2 regions of the Mesorhizobium sp. C416B genome follow, and region 1 is predicted to be linked to the other one. Evidence: riboswitches for the same ligand, from Rfam matches in the RefSeq annotation. Region 1 holds a riboswitch; the other holds the start of a gene.
The links. Region 1 has a riboswitch for S-adenosylmethionine ahead of metX (homoserine O-acetyltransferase MetX). Riboswitches for the same ligand answer to the same signal wherever they lie in the genome.
Positions count from the first base shown of each region.

Region 2: it holds a riboswitch for S-adenosylmethionine, as region 1 does, so the genes downstream of both, NLY43_RS14525 (O-succinylhomoserine sulfhydrylase) here and metX (homoserine O-acetyltransferase MetX) in region 1, are expected to answer to the same signal.

Region 1 covers NZ_CP100471.1:4,519,793-4,526,615, reverse strand. The annotation lists gene NLY43_RS22130 (DUF2125 domain-containing protein) at 1-9, shown strand, start outside; gene NLY43_RS22125 (sugar kinase) at 134-1,057, shown strand; gene NLY43_RS22120 (prephenate/arogenate dehydrogenase family protein) at 1,065-2,000, opposite strand; gene hisC (histidinol-phosphate transaminase) at 2,005-3,114, opposite strand; SAM riboswitch at 3,241-3,318, shown strand; gene metX (homoserine O-acetyltransferase MetX) at 3,379-4,548, shown strand; gene metW (methionine biosynthesis protein MetW) at 4,545-5,159, shown strand; partial or broken gene NLY43_RS22100 (DUF1330 domain-containing protein) at 5,167-5,486, opposite strand; gene NLY43_RS22095 (glycosyltransferase family 2 protein) at 5,735-6,670, shown strand; gene NLY43_RS22090 (DUF1194 domain-containing protein) at 6,722-6,823, opposite strand, start outside.
Region 2 covers NZ_CP100471.1:2,963,388-2,970,210, forward strand. The annotation lists gene araD1 (AraD1 family protein) at 162-1,157, shown strand; gene NLY43_RS14510 (hypothetical protein) at 1,185-1,634, shown strand; gene NLY43_RS14515 (ABC transporter substrate-binding protein) at 1,651-2,421, opposite strand; gene NLY43_RS14520 (2'-deoxycytidine 5'-triphosphate deaminase) at 2,523-3,617, opposite strand; SAM riboswitch at 3,758-3,835, shown strand; gene NLY43_RS14525 (O-succinylhomoserine sulfhydrylase) at 3,893-5,083, shown strand; gene NLY43_RS14530 (ceramide glucosyltransferase) at 5,095-6,246, opposite strand; gene apaG (Co2+/Mg2+ efflux facilitator ApaG/CorD) at 6,468-6,823, shown strand, end outside.

The DNA of each region.
Region 1 (6,823 bases):
CTCGATTAGAGCAATTCCAGGAAAAGTGTGAGCGGTTTTCCGTCCGGAATTGCGTTAAAACAAAGAGATAGAGCATGATCGCAAAGAGCGGGAATGGCTTTTGGGGAGAGATCATGTTCGAGCAAGCCGACGCATGAACCGACCGGTGAAACTGCTGAGCGTTGGCGCGCTGACGCTGGATACCATCCTGCGCGTCGAAACCCTGCCCACGCATCAGGGCAAGTTCATCGCCTCGGACGGCATCCAGATCGCCTCGGGCATGGCGACAAGTGCTGCCTGCGCCGCCCGCCGTCTCGGCGCCGAGGTGTTCCTGTGGGCAAGTGCAGGTGACGATGCCGTCGGCGACCAATTGCTGGCCGGCATCGAGGCCGAGGGCGTCGATTGCGACTTTGTCCGCCGCGTCGAAGGCGCCCGCTCGGCGCTGGCCGCGATCCTGGTCGACGCTCATGGCGAGCGCATCATCGTGCCCTTCTACGACCCAAAGGCGCAGGCCGACCCCGAGGCGGTGCCTGTCGCCGATCTTTCCGGCTTCGATGCCGTGCTGGTCGATGTGCGCTGGCCGGGCGCCGCCGCTCTTGCCTTGACCGCCGCGCGCAGCGCCGGCCGTCCCGCCATCCTCGACGCCGACACGGCGCCGGTTGAGGTGCTGGAGCGCCTGCTGCCGCTGGCATCGCACATCGTCGCTTCGGAGACGGCGGCACGCATCGTCTGCGGCCATGCGCTGGACCCCGGAACCGCCTGTGCCGACCTCGCCAGCCGCACCGATGCCTTCGTGGCGGTGACCGGCGGCGCCGCGGGAAGCTGGTGGCATGACCGGTCCGCCGGATGCGTGCGCCACATCGCGGCGCCGAAGATCAAGGCGGTTGACACGCTTGCCGCCGGCGACGTCTTCCACGGCGCCTTTGCTGTCGGGTTGGCGGAAACCATGCCGATCGAGCAGGCGTTGCGCTTTGCCAGCGCGGCGGCCGCGCTCAAATGCCAGCGCTTCGGCGGCCGGCTGGGGGCGCCAAACAGGGACGAGGCAATGGCCATGGTCGCGGCGACCTGGCCCGTCTGAAACAGATTTAACTTTTCACCGGGTGCTCGACCGCCTGCCGGCCGAAATCCGGCACGTCGATATCCTGGCCGGCCTCGATGATCGAACGGCGAACGGCCCGGGTGCGGGTGAACAGGTCGAACAGCTTGTCGCCGTCGCCCCAGCGGATCGCCCGCTGCAGCGAGGCGAGGTCCTCCGAAAAGCGCGCCAGCATTTCCAGGATGGCATCCTTGTTGTGCAGGCATACGTCGCGCCACATGGTCGGGTCGGAGGCGGCCAGACGGGTGAAGTCGCGGAAACCGGAAGCCGAATATTTGATCACTTCCGACTTGGTCACCGATTCCAGATCGTCGGCCGTGCCGACGATGTTGTAGGCAATGATGTGCGGAAGATGCGAAACGATGGCCAGCGTCATGTCATGATGCTGCGGGTCCATCGTGTCGATGTTGGAGCCGCAGCGCCGCCAGAATTCCGACAGCTTTTCCAGCGCGGCCGGATCGGTTCCCGGCAGCGGCGTGAAGATGCACCAGCGGTTTTCGAACAGCTCGGCGAAACCCGCATCCGGGCCCGATTTCTCCGTACCTGCCAGCGGGTGCCCCGGAATAAAATGCACGCCTTCCGGCACATAGGGCTGCATTTGCGCAATGACGGAGGCCTTGGTCGAACCGACATCGGTGAGGATGGCGCCTTTTTTCAGCGCCGCTGCGATCTCTTGCGCCACCTCGCCCGACGATCCCACCGGCACCGAGACGATGATCAGTTCGGCGTCGCGGACCGCTTCCCTGGCGTCGGTGGTGTAGCTCTCGCCAAGACCGAGCTCCTTCGCCCGTGCCAGCGTGGTCGGGCTGCGCGTCGCGATGGCGACATGGCGGGCCAGGCCCTCGCGGCGGATGATGCGGGCCAGCGACGAGCCGATCAGGCCGATGCCGACCAGCGCGATCTTTTCAAACATCGGTGCTGTCATTGTTTCAGCTTTTCAGGAATGTCGTGAGGGCATCGATGACGCCGCGATTGGCTTCTTCGGTGCCGACGCTCATGCGAAGCGCATTGGGAAAGCCATAGCCGGTAACGCGCCGCAATATATAGCCGCGCTGGGTGAGGTAGTCGTCCGCCGCCTCAGCCGAATGCCTCTTGTCGTCGGGAAAGTGGATGAGGACGAAATTGCCGACGCTGGGCGTCACGCGCAGCCCAAGCTTCGTCAGCTCTTCATTCAGCCAGGTAAGCCAGGTCTCGTTGTGCAACGAACTGCGCTCGACATGGGCGCGGTCGCGGATGGCGGCAATGCCGGCCTCGATCGCTGTTGCGTTAACGTTGAAAGGGCCGCGGATGCGGTTGATGGCATCGACGATGTGCAGTGGGCCATACATCCAGCCGATGCGCGCGCCGCCAAGGCCAAGCTTGGAGAAGGTGCGGGTCATTACCACATTCTGTGCGCTGCCCGCCAGCTCGATGCCGGCCTCATAGTCATTGCGCCTGACATATTCGGCATAGGCCGCGTCGAGCACCAGAAGCACGTTGCCCGGGAGAGCGGAATGCAGGCGGCGGACCTCCTGGAACGGCAGATAGGTTCCGGTCGGATTGTTGGGATTGGCGAGGAAGATGATTTTGGTCCGCGGCGTCACCGCGGCCAGGATCGCGTCGACGTCGGCGCGTTCCTCGGTTTCCTTCACAGCAACCGGCTTGGCCCCCGCCGACTGAATGTAGATCTTGTAGACCATGAAGGCATGTTCGGTAAAAATCGCCTCATCGCCTGGCGCAAGATAGGTCTGCGCCAGCAGGCCCAAAATCTCGTCGGAACCGTTGGAGCAGATGATGTTCGCCGGGTTGAGGCCATGCACCTCGGCGATCGCCTCGCGCAGCCGGCGGGCGGTGCCGTCGGGATAGACATCGAGCTTGGCAGCCACTTCACGCGCGGCCTCGATCGCCTTCGGCGACGGGCCGAGCGGGTTCTCGTTCGACGACAATTTATGGACCTTGGCAACGCCGGCCGGGGCCGTGCTCTTGCCCGGCACATAGGCGTCGATGTCCATAATGCCCGCGCGGGGCGTCGGCCGTGCCTTGTCCGCTGTCTTGTCCATGTCGCAAATCCATCGAGAATGCCTCCGTCCGGAGGCCGCAGCGGAAATACAAGCCGTAGCCGCGAATGTCGAGAGGCGGGCAATAGCTGGCCGTTGACGCCGGGCCGCACGAGTTCTAGAAGAACGTAACAGTTCCGTGGTGATTTGGCCGGTCGGCTTGCAGCCACGTTAAACAACTCGCTAAAGGGCCGTTTGCGTGACGTAACCGGCTTTGCGATCGCATTGCCGGTTTTTTATTGCCTGACGGCGGGCAAGGAGAGTCACATGGCCGCGCTCCGCGCTACAAAAACCAACAACGAGGCAGACAACCCGTCGAGCCCTGTGTTGCGTTTTGGCCCTGACAAGCCGCTGAAGCTCGACGCCGGCACGCTTTTGTCGCCGTTCCAGATCGCCTACCAGACATATGGCGCCCTCAACGATGCCCGCACCAACGCCATCCTGGTCTGCCACGCGCTGACCGGCGACCAGCATGTCGCCAGCACCAATCCGGTGACCGGCAAACCCGGCTGGTGGGAAGTGCTGATCGGTCCCGGCAAGATCATCGACACCAACCGCTTCTTCGTCATTTGCTCCAACGTCATCGGCGGCTGCCTCGGCTCCACCGGTCCGGCCTCGACCAATCCCGCCACCGGCAAGCCCTACGGCCTCGACCTGCCAATCATCACCATCCGCGACATGGTGCGGGCGCAACTGATGCTGGTCGACCATTTCGGCATCGAAAAGCTGTTTTGCGTGCTCGGCGGCTCGATGGGCGGCATGCAGGTGCTGGAATGGGCGTCATGCTATTCCGAGCGCGTCTTCTCGGCCCTGCCGATCGCCACAGGCGCACGCCATTCCTCGCAGAACATCGCCTTCCACGAGGTCGGCCGCCAGGCTGTCATGGCTGATCCGGACTGGCATGGCGGCAAATATTTCGAGCACGGCAAGCGCCCGGAAAAGGGGCTCGCCGTGGCGCGCATGGCCGCCCACATCACCTATCTGTCGGAAGCCGCCCTGCATCGGAAATTCGGCCGCAATCTGCAGGACCGCGAAGCGCTGACCTTCGGTTTCGACGCAGATTTCCAGATCGAAAGCTATCTGCGCCACCAGGGCATGACATTCGTCGACCGCTTCGACGCCAACTCCTACCTCTACATGACCCGTTCGATGGATTATTTCGACCTCGCCGCCGACCATGGCGGCCGGTTGGCAGATGCCTTTGCCGGGACCAAGACCCGCTTCTGCCTGGTGTCCTTCACCTCGGACTGGCTGTTCCCGACCGAGGAGAGCCGCTCGATCGTGCATGCGCTCAACGCCGCCGGCGCCTCCGTCTCCTTCGTCGAGATCGACACCGACCGCGGCCATGATGCCTTCCTGCTCGATGAACCCGAACTGTTTGCCGCCATCAAGGGCTTCATCGGCTCGGCGGCCCGCGCAAGGGGGCTCGCCTCATGAGCGTCAATGGCAGCCAGCGCGTCGACCTCGAAGTCGTGGCCAACCTGATACCGCCGCAGTCGCGGGTGCTCGATGTCGGCTCCGGCGACGGCCTGCTGCTCGAACTCCTGCAGGAGACCAAGCAGGTCGACGGCCGCGGGCTGGAGCTGTCACAGCGAGGCGTCAATGAATGCGTTGCGCGCGGCCTCTCGGTCATCCAGGGCGATGCCGACACCGACCTCGAATTCTATCCGGACAAGGGTTTTGACTTCGTCGTCCTGTCACAGACGCTGCAGGCGACCCGCAACCCGAAGCTGGTGCTCGACGAGCTGCTACGAATCGGCAACCGCGCCATCGTCTCCTTCCCCAATTTCGGCCACTGGCGGGTGCGGCTGTCGCTGTTCGTCAAGGGCCGGATGCCGGTGACCGCGGACCTGCCCTATTCCTGGTACGACACGCCCAACATCCATTTCTGCACCATCCGCGACTTCGTCAATCTGGTCGAGGAACTCGGCGCCTCGGTCGAGAAAGCCACCGCGCTCGACGGCAACGGCCAGAAGATCGGCCTGTCGATGCCATGGTGGTTCTGGAATTTCTTCGGCCAGCAAGCGGTGTTCTTGCTGAAGCGGTAGTTTGCCCCTATTCCAGCACGTCCGTCGCCTTGTGCGGGTCTGAACGCCATCGGCGATGATCACATCGGCGTGGGAGTTGTCGGTGCGCAAGGCCAGAATCTCGCGATAGGCTGATGAATCGTACCAGCCCCACGCATGCGCCCTGTCCGGAAACTCGATGACGATCAGGTGCCCGGGCCATTCGTTTTCGACCACGTCCATGTCGCCGCCCTGGACAAGGAAGCGGCCGCCGAACGGCTCCAATGTGGCGTCGATCCTCTGCAGATACTCGACAATCTGCGGGCCCATTGTGACTTGACGCATATGGGCGACGGCGTAGGCGGCCATGGCTGAACTCCCTGTGAGATCGAAGCCCGACGACCGGCTTCGTTGGCGCAATCTGCAGACATGATGGCCATCGGTCGATTACGTCTGGGGTAATCGGCCGGCTTACCGGCGTCCTGGCTCAACAGTTTGTGATGACATTGCCGCTGGTTTTTTGTAGCGTCGAATCGAATGCCATCCCGGTGTAAGGCTTGGACGGCGACCATCAAAACCTCCGGCCTCCAGGCATTTGGGGGCACAATCGAAGCAACATGTCCAAGGCAACCGACCTCGCTCCGCTGATCTCGGTGATCACACCGACGCACAATCGCCGCAGCAAGGTGGTGCGCGCCGTGGAGAGCGTGCTGGCGCAGAATTTTCCCCGGTTCGAACACATTGTCGTCGATGACGGCTCGACCGACGGTACGGCAGCCGCACTTGCCGAAATCCGCGATCCACGGCTGATCTATGTTGGCTCGAAATGGCGCGGCGCCAATGCCGCCCGCAATGCCGGCATCGAGCGGGCGCAGGCGCCGGTGGTGACATTCCTCGATTCCGACGACGTCTATTTGCCGGATCGCCTGGCGCGGACGCTGGAGCAGTTCGACAAAAATCCCTCGCTCGAAGTGCTGATCAGTTCCTTCGTGTCGCTGAAGGGCAATCGCCGCACCAACTGCGTCAACCGCGAGGCGCTGCTGAGCCGCGACTCGCTGGAGCGGGCCCTTGTCGCGCAGACCATCTTCATTGCCGGGACGGCAATCACCGCCCGGCGCGAGTCGCTGCTGGCCATCGGCGGCTACGACAGTGACGTCACGCGCATGCAGGATCGCGAATTGTTGCTGCGCTTTGCCCGTCGCAGCGGCGCGCAGCTGTCCGAAGTGATCGACTGGAAAAAGTACAACTCGGAGAATTCGATCTCCGGTCGCCGGGACGGCTATGTCGAAGCCTATGCGAGCTTGATCGACAAGCACCCCTATATCGCCGACCGCTACCCCTACATTCCGCCTTACATGATCGCCCGGCAGCTCATCGCCGATGCACTCAAGGGCAGGGTTTCGCAGGCGTTCTCCGGCTATATGGCCAACCGGTCGTCGAAGGCGCTTGGCTATTCGCTGCCGCAGCTGTTGCGTGGCTATGTCGGCGGCCGGCGCTGGCGCCGCGATCTCTATGCCGAATTTCGCGACAAATACGGTGCACGGCCGGCCTGAAGTTTGCCGACAAGCCGCGCAGCGGCTTTCCCCTCCGAACTGCCTCAAACCTCATTTGTCGAGTTCCGGCAGATATGGGTCGGAATATAGCCGCCGGTCGCGTTCGCCCTGTAGGCAGTCCATGGGTGCAGCGGCATCGATCGGGACCATGGT
Region 2 (6,823 bases), 1.6 Mb from region 1:
GCAGCCGGCAAGTTGTCGGCATAAGAAGTCCCCCGAGGGATGGAGCTCGCGAGCGCAATCCGGACGAAGAGTTCAACCCGTGGCGCGGCGAGGTCCGAGCCGCGCAGGTCAAGGTTTGCCAAGGGGCAACCCGGCCAAGGCACATGAGAGAGGATTTCATCATGCTGATCTCCCAGATCCTCGACGACGCCGAGACCATCCGCGTCGTCGCCCGCAATGGCGGCGGCAAGACCAGGATCATCAACGGCGCCCGCAGCGTCTATTCGCTGGCCATGGAAGCCGCGCGCACCGGAACGGGCCTCGCCGCGCTGATCGAGCGCAAGGGGTTCGGTGAAGCGATAGACCTCGACGCCGTCTACAAGAAGGGCCGGCTGGTGTCGCCGATCAACCATCCCGATCCTGCGCATCTGCATCTGACCGGCACCGGCCTGACCCATCTCGGCTCGGCGGCGACACGCGATTCCATGCACAAGAAGCTCAGCGATGGCGGCGAGGAGCAGCTCACCGATTCCATGAAGATGTTCCGCATGGGGCTCGAAGGCGGCAAGCCGGCCAAGGGCCAGACCGGCGTGCAGCCGGAATGGTTCTACAAGGGCAACGGCACCATGGCGGTGGCGCCGGGCGCCGCATTGATGTCGCCGGCCTTCGCGCAGGACGCCGGCGAGGAGCCGGAAATCGCCGGCATCTATGTCATCGGCGACGACGGCGCGCCGTTCCGCGTCGGCTTCACGCTGTCGAACGAGTTTTCCGATCATGTTACCGAGCGGGTGAACTATCTGTTCCTGGCACATTCCAAACTGCGCAACGCCTCGTTCGGGCCGGAAATCCTGATCGGCGACCTGCCGGCCGACGTCAGGGGCTCATCGCGAATCTATCGCGACAGCAATTTGCTGTGGGAAAAGCCGTTCCTGTCGGGCGAAGCGAACATGTCGCACACAATCGCCAATCTCGAACATCATCACTTCAAATATTCGGCCTTCCGCCAGCCGGGCGACGTGCATGTGCACATGTTCGGCACGGCGACGCTGTCCTTTGCCGACGGCATCAAGACTCAGGCCGGCGACGTGTTCGAGATCGAGGCCGCGGATTTCGGCCTGCCGCTGCGCAACCCGCTGGAGATTGAGCAGCCGGTTAAGGTGGCGGTGAAGGCGCTTTGAGGCAGCATCACAATTTGGGAGCCGGAAATGAACGGAATGCGGCTTGTCATTGTGTTCACGGGCGTGGCCCTGTTCCTGACCCAACCGTCGGTGGCCTTTAGCGCCGGCCAGTGCAGCCCGAAGTCCTATCGTGAAGCCCGTTTGGCGATGACGAGCCGTCTTCTGGCAACCGGCTATTCGAAAGCCCAGGTGAGCTTTCTGATGCGCAACACGGATCACATGACATCAGCGCTTCGCAGCGACAGGCTGAACAACAATGGCAAGGTCTGCGGCATCGACTCCGCCAAGGCCCATGTCCTCGGTTGCCTCGACAAGCAGTTGTTCCCGTTGAAGCGCGGCTCAAACGCTTCGCTCGACGAGGTCAAACTGACCGAAGGCTTTTGGGGCAGGAAACGTTTGGCCGCACGCGAACTGCTGTTTATCGGCCATTTTCATGCCTGCCTTGGCGCCGCGAAAGAGTATCTCTTTCGCGGCTGACGCCGGCGGACGGGACTCAATAAATATCGAAATCGAAATACTTGGCCTGGATCTTCTTGTAAGTGCCGTCGGCGACGATGGCGTCTATCGCCGCATTCAGCTTGTCGCGCAGCGCCGTGTCCTCCAGGCGGACAGCGATGCCGGCTTGCGTCTCGGTGCCCTTGACGTCGCCGACAAGCTTGCAGCAGCCTTCGCTCGCCTTCTTCAGCCAGTCCATCAGCACGAATTTGTCGGAGATGACGGCGTCGAGACGGCCGTTCTGCAGGTCGGTGATCGCCTCTTCCTGGGTGGGGTAGAGTTTCGCCTCGGCGCCGGCCTTGCCATAGGCGTCCTGCGCATAGTCGGCCTGGGTGGTCGAGGCCTGCGCGCCCACCGTCTTGCCGGCAAGGGCTGCCGGTTCGGTGGAAGTGAGGTCGCTGTCCTTCGGCGCCACCAGCGCCAGCGGCGTCGTGTAGTATTTGTTGGTGAAGGCGACCTGTTTCTTGCGCTCCTCGGTGATGCTCATCGAGGCGATGATGGCGTCGAACTTTTTCGCCTGCAGCGCCGGGATGATGCCGTCCCAGTCCTGGGTGACGATCTCGCACTCGACCTTCATCTGCGCACACAGCGCATTGGCAATGTCGATGTCGAAGCCCTCGATCTTGCCGTCCGCGGTGATGGTGTTGAAGGGCGGATAGGCGCCCTCGGTGCCGATCTTCAATTTCTCCTGCGCCTCAGCCAGCGAGCCGGCCGATATCACCAGCATGGCAGCGCCCGCTGCCGATATGATCCATCTTGAAATCTGCATTTTGGTTCCCCTTGCGCGCCGTTCTCTTGCCGGCCACCGAAAGGCAGCCAAGCATGGTGAGGCAGCGCAGGCAAGTATTTTGCCTGACGGTGATCGAAGGTTCAGCCGGCGGGGCGGAAATGCTTGGAGAGCTTGAGGCCTTGCGCCTGGTAATTCGAGCCGAGATCGGTGCCGTAAAGCGCCTGCGGCCGCTTCAGCATGTGTTCGTAGACCAGCCGGCCGACAATCTGGCCGTGGTCGAGGATGAACGGCACTTCGTGGCTGCGCACTTCGAGCACCGCCCGGCTGCCGGTGCCGCCTGAGGCCGAATGGCCGAAGCCCGGATCGAAGAAGCCGGCATAGTGAACACGGAATTCGCCAACCAGCGGATCGAAGGGCGTCATCTCGGCGGCGTAGAGCGGCGGCACGTGCACGGCTTCGCGGCTGACCAGGATGTAGAACTCGTCCGGGTCGAGCACCAGTTCGCCGGCGCCGCTCTTATAGAGCGGCTCCCAGAAATCGACGGCATCCTGGGCGGCGCGCTTGTCGACATCGACCAAGCCGGTGTGATGCTTGCCGCGATAGCCGACCAGGCCGTTCTGGTCGCCGTCAAGATCGATCGACAGCGCAATGCCGCCGCCGGAAATGTTGGGCGGCTCGGTCGCCACCAGCATCTCGGCGCGGTGCAATTCGTTCAGTTCTGCCTCCGACAACAGCGCGTTGCCAGTGCGAAAGCGGATCTGCGACAGCCTCGATCCGGCGCGTACGACGATCGGGAAGGTGCGTGGACTGACTTCGAGATAAAGCGGCCCGTGATAGCCGGGGGCGATCTTGTCGAACTCATGGCCGCGATCGGTCATCACCCGGGTGAAGATGTCGAGCCGGCCGGTCGAGCTCTTCGGGTTGGCCGAGGCCGACACGTTTGCGGGCAGCGCCAGGCTTTCGAGCAGCGGCACGATGTAGACGCAGCCGGTTTCCAGCACCGCGCCCTCGGCGAGACTGAATTCGTGCAATTTCAGCCGGTGAAGCTTGTCGGCCACCAGATGATCGGGACCCGGCAGGAAGGAGGCGCGCACGCGAAAAGCCTTGTCGCCGAGCCTGAGATCGAGGCTCGCCGGCTGCACCTGGTCGACATCGAGCGCGCGCGGCGACTTCAGCGCGCCGGACTGAAACAGCGCGGAAATGTCCTGATCGGGAAGAATGCCTGTCTGCCGCAAAAGGCTGGCTCCGCTCCAAGGTCGGTCTCTTTGTGGCAGGTTCTTGCCGCAAAACCGCTGGATATTATTGCGGAACCTGCCTGGTACAAACCTCTTAATGAAGCCGGCAATTGACGCAAGCGCAGGTGAGGTCTAAAGGGTCGTTATCCCGTGGTGATTTGGCCGGTCGGCTTGCAGCCACGTTAAACAAGTCGCTAAAGGACCGTCGGGCCGCCAGGCCATATGGACCGGTTGCGACTTTCGCGGCCGGTTTTTTTGTGTCTGGAACAAAAGCGATGAGCACCAAGAAGCGTAACTGGAAGCCTCAGACCGCACTCGTGCACGGGGGAACACTGCGTTCCCAGTTCGGCGAGACGTCGGAAGCGATGTATCTCACTCAAGGCTATGTCTATGAAACGGCGCAGGCCGCGGAAGCCCGTTTCAAGGGCGAGGAGCCGGGCTTCATCTATTCGCGCTACGCCAACCCTACGGTCGACATGTTCGAAAAGCGCATGTGCGCGCTGGAGGGTGCCGAAGATGCCCGCGCCACGGCGTCGGGCATGGCGGCGGTGACGGCAGCGCTGCTGTGCAGCGCCAAGGCCGGCGACCATATCGTTGCGGCGCGCGCGCTGTTCGGCTCCTGCCGCTGGGTGGTCGAGACGCTGGCGCCGAAATACGGCATCGAGGCAACGCTGGTCGACGGCACCGACATCGTCAACTGGGAAAAGGCGGTGCGGCCGAACACGAAACTGTTCTTCCTGGAAAGCCCGACCAATCCGACGCTGGAAGTGGTCGACATCGCAGCGGTGGCGGCGCTCGCCACCTCGATCGGCGCCAGGCTGATCGTCGACAATGTCTTTGCCACGCCCTTGCAGCAGAAGCCCTTGCAGCTCGGCGCCCATATCGTCGTCTACTCCGCGACCAAGCACATTGACGGCCAGGGACGCTGTCTCGGCGGCATCATCCTGTCGGACAAGAAATGGATCGACGAGAATTTGCACGACTATTTCCGCCACACCGGCCCGAGCCTGTCGCCGTTCAACGCCTGGACGCTGCTCAAGGGCCTGGAGACGCTGCCGGTTCGGGTGCGCCAGCAGACTGAAAGCGCGGCCAAGATCGCGGATTTCCTGGCAGGACGGCCGGAAATCGCCCGCGTCATCTATCCCGGCCGCGCCGACCACCCGCAGGCCGACATCGTCAAGAAGCAGATGACGGGCGGATCGACGCTGATCTGCCTCGACGTGAAGGGCGGCAAGCAGGCGGCCTTCGCCTTGCAGAACGCGCTCGACATCGTGCTGATCTCCAACAATCTCGGCGACGCCAAGAGCCTGATCACCCATCCGGCGACCACCACGCACAAGAACCTCAGCGATGAAGCGCGCGCCGAGCTCGGCATCGGGCCGGGAACGCTCAGGCTGTCGGTCGGCCTTGAGGACACGGACGATCTGCTGGAGGACGTTGCGCAGGCGCTGAAGGCAGCCGGATAGGCCGCGAGGCGTCACGCTCCCGACGAAACCTCTTCCAGTTCGGCCGTCTTGGTGCCGATGGTCATGATGTTGCCGCGCCAGTCGACGGCGCCGCTCAGCCAGCCGCGCGCCCAGATGGCGGGAAGCATCATGTCGCGCACCATCATCGCCGGGACCATGCGCAGCGACAGGTGCCAGCCCTTGGCCGCGGCCAGCGCGCATTCGGGAATGTAGGCCGCCGTCAGCACGGCCAACACCGTGGCCGGCAGGCTGATGCCGGCACTTGCGGCCGCCACCAGCGCCAACGCCAACGGCACGGCGACGCCGGTCAGGATCTCGGGTGCGAAAAACAGCGGGAAGGTGACGCGGCGCAACCGCGCCCAGCGCGCCTGGCGCGACCAGATGTCGGCAAGTCGGCGCTGCCCCAGTGGTTGCTCGAAAGGCGAGGCAACGAGATTGACGTGCAGGCCCAGTCCGTTGACCAGCTTGGTTGCAGCAGCATCCTCGGCGATCTCGGCGGCCAGCGCGCGGATACCGCCATTGGTATCGAGCATCGGCTTGTTCCACAGCATGCTCTTGCCCTGGGCAAAGCCGAGGCCAAGCGCCTCGCCGGCATATTGCCAGCGCGCCTGCAGCGTGTTGAGGAACGCGCATTCGACCTCGGCCCAGAAGCCATCCGGCCGCGAGCCGATCGGCGTCGAGCAGATAAGCCCGGTATTGGTCCGCCAGGCCGCCATCAGGTGCTGGACGTAATCCCTTGGCATCAGCACGTTGGAATCCGCCAGAATAACCCAATGATAGCGCGCCGCTTCCCAGCCCTTGACGCAGTTGTTGAGCTTCGGGTTGCTGCTGACGCGGTCGTCGCCGATCAGCAGCCGGGCCGGCACGTTGGGAAACAGGACGATCGCCCTGTTTATCAGTTTGACGACGGGATCGTCGGCGTGAGCGACGCAGAAGATCAGTTCGTAGCGCGGCCAGTCGAGCGAGAAGGCTCGCTGCAGCGTCTCTTGTGTGAACGGCTCCACGCCGCGCGACGGCACGACGATCGAGACCGGTGGCTGCTCGCCGGACGGCGGAGGGATAAGGCGACGCGCTTGCAGTTTCGACGAAGCAAGCAGGATGCTGGCGAGATTGGAAAGAAGCAAAGCGGAGGAAGCGAAGGCGGCTGTGAGAGCTGGTTCCATCGAGATCTGGTCACTCCGGAAAGGCCGCTCGCGGCTGCTTTGTCAGTCGACAGATGGGCCTTGAGTCGCCGGCAAGGTTTGCGCACACCAACATTGTCATGTGTCACTTAAATGACATTGTTTGTCGGCACTGCGCTTTGAGGCTGGCAGGACATGCCGCTCTGCGCGTATCAAACCGCATGGCGCGACAAATGTTCCCTGCTGCGCAACCGGAGCAGCCCATGTACCGCGCCGTCACGCGCAACATCGAAGTGCAGGTCAGACCGTTCTACCTGGAGGACCGCTCGGACCCGGCGGAGAACCGTTATGTCTGGGGCTACCAGGTGACGATCGACAACCAGTCGGACGATTTCGTGCAGCTTATGGCGCGTTACTGGCACATCACCGACGGCAGCGGCCGGGTCGAGGAAGTGCGCGGCGCCGGCGTGGTCGGCGACCAGCCTGAGCTCAATCCCGGCGACAGCTATCAATACACGTCAGGCTGCCCGCTCTCGACGCCCTCCGGCTTCATGGTCGGCCACTACACCATGCGCAACAAAAAGGGCGAGACGTTCGACGTCGCTATTCCCGCGTTTTC